3 regions of the Arsenophonus apicola genome follow, and region 3 is predicted to be linked to each of the others. Evidence: predicted binding sites of a transcription regulator. Region 3 holds the regulator's gene; each other region holds the start of a gene.

Region 1 (5,859 bases), 460 kb from region 3:
TGTTAAATAATATCTGGCGAGCAGAATTAGTCAAAAAACAAAAAAATCACTGCAATACAGAGGTAACTCAATAAAATGGCTAGTAATTATAATGTTGCTGTTTTACCAGGTGATGGTATTGGCCCGGAAGTTATGGCACAAGCCTATAAGGTGTTAGCTGCTATCGGCCAACAGTTTAATTTGGCTATCGTAACCCATGAATATGATGTTGGTGGAATTGCTATTGACCACTATGGCCAACCATTGCCAGCTGAAACACTTTCAGGTTGCCAACAAGCAGATGCAATACTCTTTGGTTCAGTCGGTGGACCGCAATGGGAACACCTGCCTCCTGATAGTCAGCCTGAACGCGGTGCATTGTTACCCTTACGTAAGCATTTTCAGTTATTTAGTAATCTACGACCGGCCCGTCTTTATCCTAGTTTAAATAACTTTTGTCCATTACGGGCAGACACTGCAGCGAATGGTTTTGATATTCTTTGTGTGCGTGAATTAACAGGAGGGATCTATTTCGGTCAACCTAAAGGACGTGTCGGATCAGGTATTGATGAAAAAGCCTTTGATACCGAAATTTATCATCGCTATGAAATTGAACGCATTGCGCATATCGCTTTTCAGGCGGCTCGTAAGCGAAGCTATAAAGTAACATCAATAGACAAAGCTAATGTATTGCAAAGTTCGATTTTGTGGCGAGAGGTGGTTAATGATATTGCCACAATTTACCCCGATGTCGAAATCAACCACATGTATATCGACAATGCCACTATGCAGTTGATCAAAGATCCGGCGCAATTTGATGTTATGCTCTGCTCAAATATTTTTGGCGATATTATTTCCGATGAATGTGCAATGATTACCGGTTCAATGGGAATGTTACCTTCTGCCAGTTTAAATCAACAAAATTTTGGCTTATACGAACCAGCTGGCGGCTCAGCACCAGATATCGCCGGTAAAAATGTGGCTAATCCAATTGCGCAAATCTTATCAGTAGCGCTCATGCTGCGTTATAGCCTGCATCAACCACATATTGCCGATGCGATAGAAAATGCCGTCAATAAAACCTTATTACAAGGTTATCGAACTCAGGATTTGGCATTAGATCAGCAATTTGTCAGTACCGATGAAATGGGCAGTATTATTGCTAGCTATATTATGCAAGAGGCTTAGATTATGGCGAGAACTTTATATCAAAAATTGTACGATGCACACATTGTCCATGCATCGGAAAATGAAACACCATTAATTTATATCGATCGCCACCTACTGCATGAAGTTACTTCTCCCCAAGCATTTGATGGTTTGAGGGCTCATAACCGTTCAGTCAGGCAACCCAATAAAACCTTTGCCACCATGGATCACAATGTCTCTACCCAAACTAAAGATATTAATGCAAGTGGTGAGATGGCTGGCATTCAAATGCAAACCTTGATAAAAAATTGTCAACAATTTGCTATCACACTTTACGATTTAGAACATCCTTTCCAAGGTATTGTCCACGTTATGGGGCCGGAACAAGGCATAACTTTACCCGGCATGACTATTGTTTGTGGTGATTCCCATACTGCAAACCATGGTGCATTTGGTGCATTAGCTTTTGGTATTGGTACATCGGAAGTTGAGCATGTCTTGGCTACCCAAACCTTGAAACAAGCTCGCGCTAAAACGATGAAAATTGAAGTTATCGGTGAATTAGCAAATGGCATCACAGCAAAGGATATGGTATTGGCAATGATTGGCAAAATCGGTAGTGCCGGTGGTACGGGTTATGTTATTGAATTCTGCGGTAAGGCAATTGAAAACTTAACCATGGAAGGCCGAATGACTATCTGTAATATGGCAATTGAAATGGGAGCTAAAGCGGGAATTATTGCACCTGATGATACAACATTTAATTATATTAAAGGCCGTCGATTTGCACCAACCGGAGAACAATGGCAGCAAGCCGTTAACTATTGGAAAACTCTAAAGTCTGATCCGAATGCCAATTATGATGCCATTAAAATTATTGATGCAGCGGAAATTGCGCCTCAGGTTACTTGGGGTACCAATCCAGGGCAAGTGATTGCCATTGATGATGTTATACCTTTACCTAGTTCATTACCTGATGCGATTGAATGCGCATCCGCGGAAAAAGCATTGAATTATATGGGGTTACAAGCTGGCAGCAAATTGACTGACATTAAAATTGATAAAGTGTTTATCGGTTCTTGCACTAATTCACGTATTGAAGATTTGCGTTCTGCTGCCGCTATTGCCAAAGGCAATAAAGTGGCCATTAATGTACAAGCTATTGTTGTTCCCGGTTCAGAGCCAGTAAAAGCACAAGCAGAGCACGAAGGTTTGGACAAAATATTTATCGATGCCGGATTTGAATGGCGTTTACCAGGTTGTTCAATGTGTCTGGCAATGAATAGTGATCGCCTTGCCCCTGGTGAACGTTGTGCCTCCACCAGTAACCGTAATTTTGAAGGGCGTCAGGGGCGTGGTGGTCGAACCCACTTAGTCAGTCCCGCTATGGCGGCAGCGGCCGCTATTTACGGCCATTTTGTCGATGTGCGTAAGATCAACAATGACCAAACAAAATAGGAATTGGTAAATGAAAAAATTTATCCAACATACTGGCTTAGTGGCGACTTTAGATATAGCCAATATTGATACTGATGTGATCATCCCAAAACAATTTTTACAAAAAGTCACTCGAGTCGGTTTTGGTCAACACCTTTTCCACGATTGGCGTTTTCTGGATGATAACGGTCAACAACCTGATCCAGATTTTGTGCTTAACAAATCTCGTTATCAAGGCGCTACTATTTTATTAACTCGGGAAAATTTCGGATGTGGATCATCGCGCGAACATGCGCCTTGGGCATTAACAGATTATGGCTTTTGCGCCATTATTGCGCCGAGTTTTGCCGATATTTTCTATAACAATGCCTTTAACAACCAATTATTACCCATTAAGTTAAATGAAACAGAAATTAATCAACTATTTAACTATGTTGAACACCATGAAGGTTGTCAATTCACTATTGATTTGACGACTCAAACGGTTATAACTGAGGATAAAACTTATTTTTTTACTATTGATAATTTTCATCGTTATTGCTTGATGAATGGTTTAGATAGTATTGGACTGACTTTACAACATGAAGCAGAAATTAGCCGCTATGAAGAGCAGCAACCACTATTTTTGCAATAACCATTCACAATGACAGGCTCGGCCTCTGTATGCTGGCAGAGCCTGGCAATTTTTTTATTTTAATTAATTTTAAGCTTAGAAAATGGCATATCATGCGATTAAATTGCATGACTAAATCTTACATTTCGTTTTATTTACTAAAAAATAATTTAATTTATCTATTAATAATGAAAAATTATCCACATAGAGAGCTATATTTATTAATTTATTCACCTTTTCTGTGGATATCCATGTGATAAAAGCAAGAGTAAACAGGGTATAATTTCATGAATTTTTTAATCGATAGATATCTAAATATAAAATTAATAGTTTTTTTTCATAGAGATAAATGGATTTAATCGATTAAATAGAGAGCAAACTAGCGCGGATAGCTCACAACCAAAACGGGATGAACAAAGATCCAACAATATCTATTTTATCCACATGATACGCTGTTTTGTTAAGCAAGCTAACTGGTCTTTTTAGCAAAAACCAGCCTGTCAAGACTGTAAATTAAACCAGTAGAGGCCTTTTATTAGAGTTATCCAGTAAAATTGTGGATAACTATAGCTAAGATCCTGTTTATTACCTCTTCGATTAAACTCCTAACAGAAAAAAAATTTGCCGACTTTAGATAAAATGATTTGATTATCAATGCATTGTTCTTATTTATTCGATCTATGTTAAAATTTTCACTGTGTGTACAAATTTAATTGTCCATTTTTTATACAGGTCTGATTTATGCGATTTTCTCCCCAGCTTCCTGATGATGAACAAAGTTTACTTAATAAAGCTAAAAATCTCGCGGGCTATACAATGGCTGAACTGGCTTACCATGCAGGTATTGCTATCCCCCACGATCTTAGACGCGCCAAAGGTTGGGTAGGTCAGTTATTAGAATATTGTTTAGGTGCAAATGCCGGCAGCAAAGCAGAACAAGATTTTGCCCATCTTGGTATTGAACTTAAGACCATCCCTATTAACCGCTATGGGGAACCATTAGAAACAACCTTCGTTTGTGTGGCACCTTTAACCGGTAATAGTGGAGTGACCTGGCTTTCTAGCCATGTACGTCACAAGCTGTCACGGGTTTTATGGATACCAATTGAAGGTGAACGCCAAATCCCATTAGCAAAACGAAGAGTTGCTTCGCCACTATTGTGGAGTCCAAATTCAATTGAAGAGCAACTACTTAAAAAAGATTGGGAAGAGCTGATGGATATGATCGTGTTAGGTCAGGTGGAAAACATCACCGCCCACCATGGCCAGGTTTTACAAATTCGTCCCAAAGCCGCTAACAATAAAGCATTAACAGCAGGGATAGGTAAATACGGGCAACCAATAATGACCCTACCACGTGGATTTTATCTTAAGAAAAATTTTACTGCTCCAATACTAGCACGTCATTTTGAGCTGCCCACTCATAAATAATAACTTATCACTGCTAGCAGCCAAGTGTTATCTTATAAGGACAATTTACGATAATACTGCGCAATCTTACCACGGGTCTGTTCATAAGAAGCTCGGCGAATATTCTGCATTCCTTGCCAACGTTCATTGATCGGTACATGATAACCTTCATTTTTAGCAGCTTGAATAAATTCAGCAAGTGCCTCTGCTGAATCCAACACAGCTATCGTGTTATATTTCCCGATTATTTTAGGCAAAAATAGCGTTACCGGAAAATTGTCTGTCAATTGCGATGACTCATTATTCACATCTGATCCATGATGAATAAGTTTATGCTGTTCATCGCGATCTAAAGCACGATGAATATCATCGGCTAATTTCAGCAAACGATGGTTTGCAGTTCCTAATTTGGTATCATTACGTTCACTCGGTACCACGGTATCAAGCGTGCCATAATCACCAATATGAGGAGCGACTAATAATAAATCATAATCAGGGACAATTGACATCCTCCCCACCTTCACACTTCGTGACTCAGGAGGGGGATTCCCGTTAGTCGGAGACTATCTGATCGCTCAGAAGCCTGGTTCCTGCTGCTGACGGCATTACTGCACCGTTCACTTCACAGGCTAACACGGCATGTCCTGCCGCTAAAATGTTACGAGCTCCGTTGATATCTGCGTTCTCTGTATACCCGCACTCAAGGCACTCGAATCTACTTTGTGATTGACGATTTTCTTTCGCTGTATGACCACAACATGCACACCGTTGACTTGTATATGCCGGAGGCATAGCTAATACCTGACCACCGCGCCATAGCTGCTTGTACTCAAGCTGACGGCGCATTTCATACCAACCCTGATCCAGTATCGAACGGTTAAGTCCTGATTTTGCCCTGACATTCCGTCCGTGCTGCTCTTGTGTACCTTTTGCCGATTTCGACATGTTACTGACCTTTAAGTCCTCAATGACGATCATCGCGTGGTTTTGCTGATTTCACTGGTGACTTTGTGAAGGTAGTCTTTGCGGATATTGGTTATATGCGAGTGGAGACGTTGGATTTTTCGCTTCTGTTTTTTCCAGTTATTGCTGAATTTAACTTTACAGCTTAACTGACGCTGGAATTTCGCCAGCTTTTTTTGGTTGGTTTTAAAACTGTTTACAGGTTCAAACACTGTGCCGTCTGACAGCGTGGCGAGTCTGGTTACACCTGCATCCAAACCAATCATTGTTGCTGACGAATGAGGCTGAATGTCCATTTCCAGTTCGAC
Region 2 (5,859 bases), 930 kb from region 3:
TTGCCGCTATTTTATTTCAATATCATCAAGGCAGAGATAACAGTGTCAATTATCGCATTGCTCGTCGCGACGCCCATATTAATGACGCAGAACTGGTTTCTGTGTTATCCGATATGCTTGCCAGAACGAAAACTAACACTCTTTCCCCAGAAAAAATTTTTAGATTACTCTGCCTTAATCACAGTATGTTGAGTTATATTTCAGCCTTGGGGGCACATCGGGAACAACTTAATAACCAGACTGTTTTATCTATTCTTGATAATACAATTGCCTATATTGAATCGGCGTTGAACTTTGCCTTATTGAATAATCAAGTAGTCAAAGAGTTAAATAACCCATTAATTCAACGCTTCCAAACAATACAATTAGGAGAAAATAACAAAGAACAACTTATTGTTGAGCAATTATTATTATTAATTAATCTGTTGCCAGAAATCACCTCTCTAATTGTTTTTATTAACCAACAAGAGCCAGACTAAAATCGTTTTAATTAGTAAATTTTTAAACATAAAACCATAAAATCATTTTCTTGGTGTATTTCTTTACGTTAAGCTATTGTACCAAGTAATTAATTCAATTTTTATTGACTCAGGAAGTACCGCAATATGATAACCTTCGATAGCACCCGCTAATTCAAACAGTAATTTAATACTCAAATTCACTTTCTTCTGTCTTAATTTTAAATAGCAAGCTTTAGCACCTAACATTTTCAAATAGCCTACATCGCTAATGCCTACTTTTCCCAATGCCCTTTCTATCGACATATTCATATTAGGCAAATCTTTGATCCTAATATGTAAAAGCTGTTTTTGAGATAATTCTTCTACTGCTGCTTTATAAGCGAGATCAATGTAATAACATAAAAGTAAATTATCATTCCAAAGCATCTCATTGATAAAAAAATATTTTAATATAAGAGGAACACCTTTCTTGGTATAAACCAATTTTTGCAACCCAGATACTTCAAATTGAAGTTCAGCAAATAAACAACCTCGTAGATAAAACTTGCCATCCAATACCTGCCCAATAATGACATGATTGACTAGAATACGATAACCACCGAAATGCGGTTTCTGTTTTATATGGCCATAATTTTCCATTAGCCTTTGCAAACTAGAAAAACAAGAATCAAATAAAAGCATAATTGCCACTCTCCATGTGAACGCTCACAAATCTAATATTTTTATACTTCTCCATATTTAAATCAGTTAAAATAGCAAGAAAATTTATTAAGTTATTTCTCCCACTTTAAAAACCTCTATGTTATTGCAAAACCTCATATACAAAAGGCGACGAACAAAACCTTAAGCATCGTTTAATATTCAATTAAATATAGCCAAATAAATATCTTACCAATTACAAAACCTAACTTAGCTACTACCGTTTATATTTAATACTTATAATAAATAAATCGTATCCTATATCCACTTAAATCATTAATAGTTAATAAAAATATTCTACTTAAAAGGTAAAATAGAAAAATACGCCATCTTATCCAAACTGCAACAATTAAGTGTTCAATTAAGCGGAAAAGTTAATTTTTTGCGAAGCGCTTTGTAAAAATTGGCTTGATATTGTATGAATATACGATTACTGTATGCATATACAGTGTTAAGCTGAGGTCAATATGAATAACGACACATGCAATTATCCAATAAAAACAAAAAATCAACCTAATAATGTTCAAAATTTACTATTACCAAATTATAGAAATGTGCCAGTTTATTTAAACGGCGCAGTTAATGAATGGGTATATAATGAAAATAATCCTATGGTTGAAGTACTCCTAACATCACTATTACACCGACTTAGCGATGAATCTCGTTGGCTATTATGGCTAAATCCTAAGCGAAAATTAAGCCGCAATTGGTTGTTTAACTCAGAGTTACCATTGAATAAAACCATACAGATAAATTCGCTAAGCCCAGAAATGAGTGTTGTTGCCATGATAAAAGCATTATCTAGCGGCAACTGCAGTATTGTCTTAGGATGGTTACCAACTTTATCACCATCATGTTTACAGCATTTAGAGCATGCAGCACAGATAGGAAACAGCATCGGCTTTGTTATGCGGCCTGAAAATACAAATTGCCAGCGCAGACATCCTAATCAACTAAAAATTCATTCTAATTATTATCACTAGTCTAGATTAGGATTATTCCTAATCTGATTGATGAGTTATAAACCACAATAGACAAAAACAAAAAAACATAATATAAATCATTTGGTTAATTGATTAATCATGGCAATCTAGTTATAAACTATATCTATAATTCACCAATTGCCTTTTAAAAAGTTAATGAGATTAATGTTTCCTCTACTTGTAACTTTTGAAGTTCGTTGTAGACTTTACAACGTTAAGGTAGTGCTTTGATTCTACTTTTTATTTGAATGATTCCTTAGACAGATAAAGTAGAGACGAAGATAGTAGAGCGTAATAACTTAACAAGCATTTTAAACCATACGGCTTATAAAAAAGCTCAAGAAGCTGATGCCTATATTGGATGATAACGAGGCGTAAAATGAAAAAGATAGCTATCGCAGTAGCAGTGGCAGCTTTCGCAACTGCAGCCCAAGCAGCACCCAAAAATAATACCTGGTATACCGGTGCTAAATTAGGTTGGTCACACTTTGAAGATACCGGCTTTCATCCTTACGGTGATAATGTTGGTAGTGGTAAAACTAAGCGCGATCAACTAGGTGCTGGTGCCTATCTTGGTTACCAACATAATCAATATCTCGGTTTCGAATTAGGTTATGACTGGTTTGGCAGAATGAGATATTCGGGTCAACCAAATAACGGTAGTCTGAAATCGATGGGTGTTCAATTAACCGCTCGTCTAAGCTATCCAATCACAGACGAATTAGATGTCTATACTCGTCTTGGTGGTATGGTATGGCGTACTGACGCAAAAGCAAACGTAGAAAATCAACCCTCTTTTAAAGAGCATGACACTGGTGTTTCTCCAGTTTATGCGCTAGGGCTTGAATATGCTATTACCCCAGAATGGGCAACTCGTTTAGATTATCAATGGGTTAGCCATATTGGCGATAAAGATTCACTGTCTGTTCGTCCAGATAACGGAATGTTGAGCGTTGGTGTTGCATATCGATTCAATCAAGAGCCTGCTCCTGTAATTGTACCAGCACCAGCTCCAATCGAAAACAAACGCTTTACTTTACGTTCTGATGTTTTGTTTGAATTCAATAAGCATACATTGAAACCAGCAGGTAAAGCTGAACTTGATAAGTTGTATAGTGAACTGACTAATCTTGATCCAACTCAAGGGCGTGTTATGGTTCTTGGCTATACAGACCGTATTGGTTCACCATCCTACAACAAACCTTTATCTCAAAAACGTGCACATGAAGTTATGAGCTATTTGATTTCTAAAGGTATCCCTGCGAATGCAATTAGTTCACAAGGCCGCGGGGAAGAAAATCCAGTAACCGGTAGTACTTGTAATAACGTAAAACCTCGCGCTGCATTAATTAACTGCTTAGCGCCAGATCGCCGCGTTGAAATCGAGATCCAAGGTTCTACAGAGGTAACTCCGCAACCTTAATATCGCTTTAAGAAATTAATTATTTCCAATAAAATAACCCTTTCTTCTAGGGTTATTTTTTTGCTTAAAATTTTTTGCCAGAAGACTAAAAAATTGCATTTAAAATTATATCTTTTGCTCTAGTCACCCAGTATGTTTTGTAAATCCTGTTTAAATGTTGACATTTGGTTAGCATACTGGTCTTTTCTTTCAGCCTCTTCTATAAGATGCACAATAGTTTCAGATAGTGTACGGCCTTGTTTTCTTGCTAGAATAGAGAGCCTTTGCCACACTAGGAAATCTAAATCGATAGATTTTTTGCAAGAGTGTTGATGCTCGGCATTAAAATGTCGCTTTCTACGAGCTCTAATCGTCTGCTTCATTCGATTAGATAAATCTGGCGACATATGATTTTTTATCCAGTTTATCACTTTTGTTGGAGTGTTTTCTAATTTCAACAGTTGTTCAATCGCATCCTGAGCGGCGCTTTTTTCAATATACTTAGTGATATTTTCACCATCCCGATACTTTTTAACCAGGTAATCCCATTTCCAACCACATTCAAGATTTTCAAGCTGTTGATATTTCATAATCATCTCTGTGACAACGTAACTTATGTAATTATAACCACTTTTAGAAATAAAAACGTTTGGTTTATTTAACCAATTTAGTAAAATCTTAGTAAGAAATCACACTTATATTGAAATGTTAGCAAAAAATATAATTTTTCCTATTTATGCAAGTCAATTAACAAAAAATCATAATTAATGCGATAGAATATAATTATTCTCATTGATAGTTTGTTATTTCCACTGTGTTCTGAATTGAAATGATACATTATATCTACTGTATTAGTGGTTTCAGAGCGTAAGTCATTAGCGTACTACTTGAAAATAAAATTATATTTAAAATATACAAAATTAATAGTGGCATAAATTTAAACAAACGTTAATATAATCATTCATCGTAAAAATTTTATAATGCTGGAAACAGATATCTTGTTTTCATAGTAAGATGTACCCTGTTTCTCTAACTACAAACAATAGCGTGTTTCTAAAATATCTTCTATCTTGACGCTATATAATCAGGATATTGAGGATAATTTATAAACTTTTTATTTAAATTATAAGTTGAAAAATAGCGTGATTAGTAACGAATTAATATGGCAGAATTTAACACCTGATTATGAACCTTATCTTAATCTTTTTGCTTCTGCAGATAAACTAGATAATGCCACTTTGGCCAGCATTCAACCCAGATTGTATAATAGTCTTAAAAGGTTTTTATCAACATCAGCCTATTCCCCCTTTGCTGTCATTAGAGCAGTAGAATGCCATAGCTACTTATCTGAATTAGCAAAATGCATTAAAAATATTAATCCATCCTCAGTGACTATCACTGGCGATTATCAACAATCAAATGGAAGATTTCATTGGCAAGCAGATACTAAAGGAGCATTCACGCCTTGCCACTCAGTCTATTTCTGTAATTGGATAGAAATGCCTCAATTATTTGGTAGCGTCCATCAACATCAAAATAGTGTTCACCTAGAGCCTGGACTATTACATAAAATCAATGGTGGAGTATTATTACTTTCTGTTAGTACATTATTAACGCAGCCATTGATGTGGCAGCGTTTAAAACAGATGGTAATGCAAAAAAGATTTGAGTGGCTTCCAGCCAATGATAATCAATTTTTACCCTATCCAATTGATTCAATGCTACTTGATATTAAACTTATTTTGGTTGGCGATGATTTTAGTCTTGAGCAACTTGAAGTAAAAGAGCCTGAACTTTTTTCGCAAGCTACCTATGGCGAATATGAATTTGAATTGGATTTTGAACATAGTGGTCAATTATCGCTATGGATGCAATTTATTAAACAAATTCTTGCTGATCACCAATTCCCTGCTTTAACTACTGATGCGTGGCCAATCTTTATTACTCAAGCAATTCGATATACTGAAGACAAATCAACCCTACCGCTAGATAGAGTCTGGCTCATTCGTTGTTTAACTGAAGCAAATCAATTTCAACATGATAATCAACTAACAGCAAAATCATTTCAAACAGCAATGCAACAACGCGAGTGGCAACACGGTTACTGCGCAAAACTTAATCTAGATGATATTCTGCAAAGGCAAGTTTTTATCAAAACTGAAGGTGAAATGGTTGGCCAAGTCAATGGATTATCTGTTATGCAGTATCCAGGACATCCAGAGCTTATCGGTGAACCAGCACGAATTACTTGTGTTGCACACTTTGGCGATGGTGAGTTTACCGATGTAGAACGTAAAGCTGAGCTAGGTGGTAA
Region 3 (5,859 bases):
GCCTACTTATTGGGCATTATGGTTAGCAAGCCGAGGGTTACCAGATCTTTTTATTTTGTTGGTTTTTACTGTGGGTGTCTTTTTAATGCGTGCCGCTGGTTGTGTTATTAATGATTTTGCGGATAGAAAATTTGATGGATATGTTGCCAGAACCCGAGAGCGCCCTCTGCCAAATGGTGAGGTAACAGAAAAAGAAGCTAAGACGCTATTTTTCTCATTGGTTATTATCGCATTTATATTAGTGTTGGCCTTAAATCAAATGGCTATTTGGTTATCGGTGATTGGGTTATTATTAGCTTGGATTTATCCATTTATCAAACGATTTAGCCATTTTCCACAGATTGTTCTGGGTGCTGCGTTTGGTTGGTCAATTCCAATGGCGTATGCAGCAGTTAGTGAGTCCTTACCTTTGGAGTGTTGGTTATTATTTCTGGTTAATATCATTTGGTCTATTGTTTATGATACCCAGTATGCCATGGTTGATCGTAGTGATGATATTAAAATTGGAATAAAATCAACCGCAATTATTTTTGCTCATTTTGATAAATTGATTATTGGTATTTTACAATTAGCTATGGTTTTGCTGTTATTTTATATAGGGCAACAGCTAGATTTGGGGGTGCCTTATTTTGCTAGTTTGATATTCGTAGTAGGCTTATTTATCCATCAACAAAAACTCATTGCCAATCGTCAACCAGCATTATGTTTTAAAGCATTTATGAATAACAATTATGTGGGGTTGGTATTATTTATTGGTATCTTATTAAATTATTTTTAATTAAAAAAAGGATAATCTCAAGTGATTATCCTGAGTGTGGTTTTGGGCGATTTCAGTCTAAATCGTTTTACGTTACTATATTGATATAAAGATGATTTATTCAGGCAATGGCTCATGAGTAACGTGTTTGACTCCTTCAATGGTTAAACAAACCTCAGGAGATATTAACTTAGCGATAATACGATAAAGTCGTTGTACATTTGCGCTGATAATCGCATCACCTTCTCTATTAATATAACCTTCCTGTTTTAATGTATTTACCAGTGTGGAAAAAACAGCTTTATCAAAGAATTCTGGGGCGTTGATACCATGCAGTACAGACAGACGTTGAGCGAGAATACGGCTCTCTTTTTCTAGTATTCCTCGGCTAATTTCAGGTATGGTACTGAGTAGCGAAAGTGTAATTGCATAGCGCTGTAGCGTTTCTTTAATACCAGCAGCTAAAAGCTGAAGAGGGCGAATACGAGCTGGATTGATAGTTACAAAACCTTCTGCTGTTAATAGTATTAGTTGTTGGCGTGCCAATTCATCCAACAGAATATCGATAGATTCAGGCAATTCTTCAATGCTATATCGCATGAAGAGTTCTGCTTTTAAGAATGGATAGATGAGTGCAACTTGATAACCAATTTCCTGACGTTGAACATTTTCATTATGCAATACGATATTGGCTACTAAGGAAGGCAAAACTAGTAAATGCATAATATTGTTTCGATAATAGGTCATCAATACTGCATTTTCACGTGGTAATACGACAATATCACCCATACTGTCATGTTCGACTTCAAACTTATCCAATTGCAATGCGTCTTCTAATAGCTGCTCGGCAGTTTTATTTGGTGTCGTGCTATCACCACTATAAGGCACATTTCTTAATAGTTGAAGGTAACATTCTATTTGTTCAATCAGTTGTTCTCGGGTTAATGCACGCTGGCGTGAGGCTAACAACACCGTTGAACATAAATTTACCGCATTAGCGGCAGCGGCGTTGTTAATTCTAACCATAATTTTATGAGCTAGCCGAGTCACGGTTAAATTTAGCCATGTTGGACGTTGGGGCTCAATGGCATCAATAGATTGACGCCACTCTGGAACATGTTTATTCAAATATTGTGTTAGCGCAATCGGTTGACCAAAATTAACATAACCTTGTCCTAGTTTACGCAATTTGCGTAAACCTCTTAACATTGAAAAAAATCCTTCTTTCTCTTTTGCTGCCCCTTTTAGTTCCTTAGCGTAGGTAGCAACCTCTAATACATGCTCATAGCCAATGTAAATAGGGACAATGGTAATTGGACGTGAATCACCTCGTAGCATTGCTTGTAGGGTCATTGACAGCGTGCCAGTTTTTGGTTCCAGTAGTCGGCCTGTTCGAGAGCGGCCGCCTTCGACAAAATATTCAATTGAATAACCACGAGCAAACAGTTCACTGAGATACTCACGAAATATGGTGGAGTAAAGTTTATTGCCCTTGAAGGAGCGGCGAATGAAAAAAGCACCTAAGTGACGAAAAATTGGGCCAGCAGGCCAAAAATTAAGATTGATACCAGCGGCGATATGAGGAGGAACTAAGCCTTGATGATAAAGTACGTAAGAGAGCAATAGATAATCCATGTGACTACGATGAGAAGGAATATAGACAATTTCATGGCCATCTTGCGCTAATTGGCGTACACGTTCGGCATGTTGCACATTAATTCCTTGATAAAGTCGATTCCATGTCCAACTAAGTACGCGGTCAGTAATACGGATCGCTTCATAGGAAAAATTAGCGGCAATTTCTTCCATCATGGCAATCGCATTATGTTTTGCCTTATCTAGTGAGATTTTTTTTGCTTTAGCCTCATCTTCAACTGCTTTTTCAATTGCTTTTGAAGTTAACAGCTTATTGAATAGATCGTGGCGTACAGGAAGTTTGGGGCCAACTGCTGCCAATCGTTGCCGTGAATAGTGAATGCGGGCGACTCGAGCAAGTTTGTTGGCAATAATTTTATCAGTACCATATTCGCCAGCCATTTGGCGCAAAGAGACAGTGGGTGAAAAACGAACAAAACTGTCACGTCCTAACCGGATAACGGCAAAGAATTTTTGAATACCATTAAGTAAACGTAACGGAGGCGCTGGTGAGTGGCCTTCTCGACCAGGTGCTCGACCGAACATCACTGATACGGGTAGCATCTGAATGTTTAGTTCGGGATTATGGCAATGAAGATCAAGATAAGCCGTAAACGTTTTTACGGAATCTTTACGTGGATTTGGCGAATAATAACGAAAGACACGCGGGCCATCATCGATAAAGACATAGGCAGGTAATTTAATTTCGTCTATTTCAATCGGATCAAGTGGATCAGGTAAACCAATAGAACAACATTGTTGACGTAACGTCAATAAGTCTGTTTTAGAATGATAAGGTAATACATATAGAAAAGGACGTGTCGTATCAAGATGCAATTCTTTAATTGGATCTGCTGGTATGAGTTTACTTTTTACCAATAATTTCATTGGTAAATCTAATAGATTGTAGTAAATTTTACGCCAAAATGACATAGATGAGCGATAGCCTCTTATTTGAATCCTACCCAAGCATATCAGAAATAGTAATTAATATCTGTTTAAAAGATAATAATTATACTAAATCCCATATAGAACTATATCTAGAGAGTAAATTTTATGGCAAATCAAACAACGGGACTAACCCGAATTATTAAAGCAACCGGTTATTCGCTCAAAGGATTAAGGTCAACTTGGAAGAGTGAAGCCGCTTTTAGACAAGAAGCAATTATGGTGATTATTGCCATCAGTGTGGCTTTTTTCCTTGATGTACAATGGATTGAACGGTTACTACTTATAAGTTCAGTGGTATTAATAGCTATTGTTGAATTATTAAATAGTGCGATTGAAGCAGTGGTTGATAGAATTGGTACAGAATTACATGAACTTTCTGGTAAGGCAAAAGATATGGGCTCAGCGGCTGTTTTTATTTCAATTTGGTTAGCTATTTTTATTTGGGCAATTGTGATCAGTAATCATTATTTCGTGAGCTAGTTATAAAAAATAGGGTTTTACACATTTTTCAGTTTAAAATCTTGATATAACTGTATATACTTACAGTGACAATGTGCGAATGCAAATAAATAGGGGGCGAAATGAAAGAATTAACGTTGAGGCAGCAGCAGGTCTATGATCTGGTGCGTGAACACATTTCGCAAACGGGTATGCCTCCCACACGCGCTGAAATTGCAACAAGTTTAGGTTTTCGTTCACCAAATGCAGCAGAGGAACATTTAAAGGCTTTGGCACGTAAAGGCGTGATCGAAATTGTTTCCGGTGCTTCTCGCGGTATCCGGCTACTACAAGAAGAAAATGAGGATGAATGGTTACCACTTATTGGTCGGGTGGCGGCAGGAGAACCATTACTTGCCCAAGAACATATCGAAAGCCATTATCGGATTGATGCTACTATTTTTAGACCTAGTGCTGATTTTTTATTGCGTGTTAATGGTATGTCCATGAAAAATATCGGAATTATGGATGGTGATTTACTTGCTGTACACAAAACACAACAGGTACATAATGGGCAAATTGTTGTTGCACGTATTGATGATGAAGTGACGGTTAAACGTTTCAAGCAAGCGGGTAGTAAAGTTGAATTAATTGCTGAAAATCCTGAATTTGAGCCAATTATTGTGGATTTGCGGACACAAAACTTAACTATTGAAGGACTCGCTGTTGGTATTATTCGTAGTAGTGATTCATTTTAGTCAAATTTTTAGTCATTTTATATCTAATTAATTTTTTAAGTTAATTCAGTTTAATTTATTGAAAAAAATATTATTATTTTCTAGTTTGTTTGATTTATAACTAATAAGTATTAAGTAAGATATTTTAAATTTTTATTGATTTTTTAATAAAGGCCGATTGTTCATACGCCTGGCCTTTGTATCTCTATTTAACCTTAATAATGCATAGTTTTAACAGGATTTTTTCTCGATTTTGTAGCAAGGCGAGCATAGTCCATGGCTTTCAACAACGGTATGAGATAACTGAAAACCAGTCTGTTTGGCTAATTTTATAATAGCGGTTTCTACTGTTTGACCATTACTTTCGGCGACACTGCCGCAACTGTCACAAATTAACATAACTGAAGTATGTTTAGGATCCTCAAAATGATGACAAATAACATAACTATTTGTTGATTCTATTTTGTGAATAAATCCTTGTTCTAAGAGAAATTCTAGGCCACGATATATGGTTGGTGGTTTAGCTTGAGGTTCAGAAATTCTAAGTAGGTCAAGCAAATCATAAGCACTAATAGCACAAGGTTGAGCTGCTACAAGGCGCAATACCTCTTCTCTTTGTGGCGTTAAACGTACGTTACGCGCTTGGCATATTTTCTTAGCTTGGGACAGTATTTTTTCCTGATCTTGCTTTGTCATGAATTATCCTAAGGTGAAGATCATTATAATAATGATATTATCATATTTATACTTTTTGATATCTACCATAGTTCTAAAATAAATAATATCTTTTACTATTTTCTAATAATGTTTTTTTATTTTCTATTGTTATAAATAGATACTAAATTGGAAAATAGCACATATAGTCAATCGTAATTAAAATGATTAATTTCAACGAGCTAACGGAACTAATATTAATTATTGCTGGTTATATTAAGAGCTATAAAACCGATAACGAGTTTTACTTGTGCTCAGATCCGCCTCTTTACTGAGATTCCTATCACAAATCTATTATATTATTTTTTTATAACTGATAATTATCAGTAAGATTTTATATATTGCCTGATTTTTAACGGAGTTTTTAATGAGTGATACCAAAAAAATACACCATGTTTTTATACTGATGGGGGTATCTGGTAGTGGTAAATCTGCAGTTGCGAGTGGGATCGCTCAGAAAACAGGAGCTGCGTTTTTAGATGGTGATTTTTTGCATCCACGTGCCAATATTGAAAAGATGTCGGCTGGCCATGCTTTGAATGATTCTGATCGACTGCCTTGGCTTAAAGCATTGAATGATGCTATTTTTGCTATGCAAAGAACAAATAGTGTTTCTTTAATTGTTTG

Evidence for each region. The regulator LexA, encoded in region 3, represses DNA repair genes until DNA is damaged. The targets are predictions, from matches to a motif close to TNCTGTATGTACATACAGNA.
Region 1: mutH (DNA mismatch repair endonuclease MutH) is a predicted target of LexA. The motif match lies at 3,683-3,702, and genes of this name have one in related genera.
Region 2: sulA (SOS-induced cell division inhibitor SulA) is a predicted target of LexA. The motif match lies at 1,592-1,611, and genes of this name have one in related genera.

The regions. Positions count from the first base shown of each region.
Region 1 is NZ_CP084222.1:2,552,970-2,558,828, forward strand. It holds gene leuA (2-isopropylmalate synthase) at 1-74, shown strand, start outside; gene leuB (3-isopropylmalate dehydrogenase) at 76-1,167, shown strand; gene leuC (3-isopropylmalate dehydratase large subunit) at 1,171-2,586, shown strand; gene leuD (3-isopropylmalate dehydratase small subunit) at 2,597-3,199, shown strand; gene mutH (DNA mismatch repair endonuclease MutH) at 3,920-4,609, shown strand; gene LDL57_RS12210 (hypothetical protein) at 4,642-5,097, opposite strand; partial or broken gene LDL57_RS12215 (RNA-guided endonuclease InsQ/TnpB family protein) at 5,213-5,859, opposite strand, start outside.
Region 2 is NZ_CP084222.1:2,090,226-2,096,084, forward strand. It holds gene yccS (YccS family putative transporter) at 1-479, shown strand, start outside; gene LDL57_RS10025 (TfoX/Sxy family DNA transformation protein) at 543-1,142, opposite strand; gene sulA (SOS-induced cell division inhibitor SulA) at 1,628-2,143, shown strand; gene ompA (porin OmpA) at 2,523-3,566, shown strand; gene matP (macrodomain Ter protein MatP) at 3,686-4,135, opposite strand; gene LDL57_RS10045 (AAA family ATPase) at 4,688-5,859, shown strand, end outside.
Region 3 is NZ_CP084222.1:3,017,914-3,023,772, reverse strand. It holds gene ubiA (4-hydroxybenzoate octaprenyltransferase) at 1-778, shown strand, start outside; gene plsB (glycerol-3-phosphate 1-O-acyltransferase PlsB) at 875-3,325, opposite strand; gene LDL57_RS14290 (diacylglycerol kinase) at 3,449-3,823, shown strand; gene lexA (transcriptional repressor LexA) at 3,925-4,539, shown strand; gene zur (zinc uptake transcriptional repressor Zur) at 4,750-5,214, opposite strand; gene gntK (gluconokinase) at 5,600-5,859, shown strand, end outside.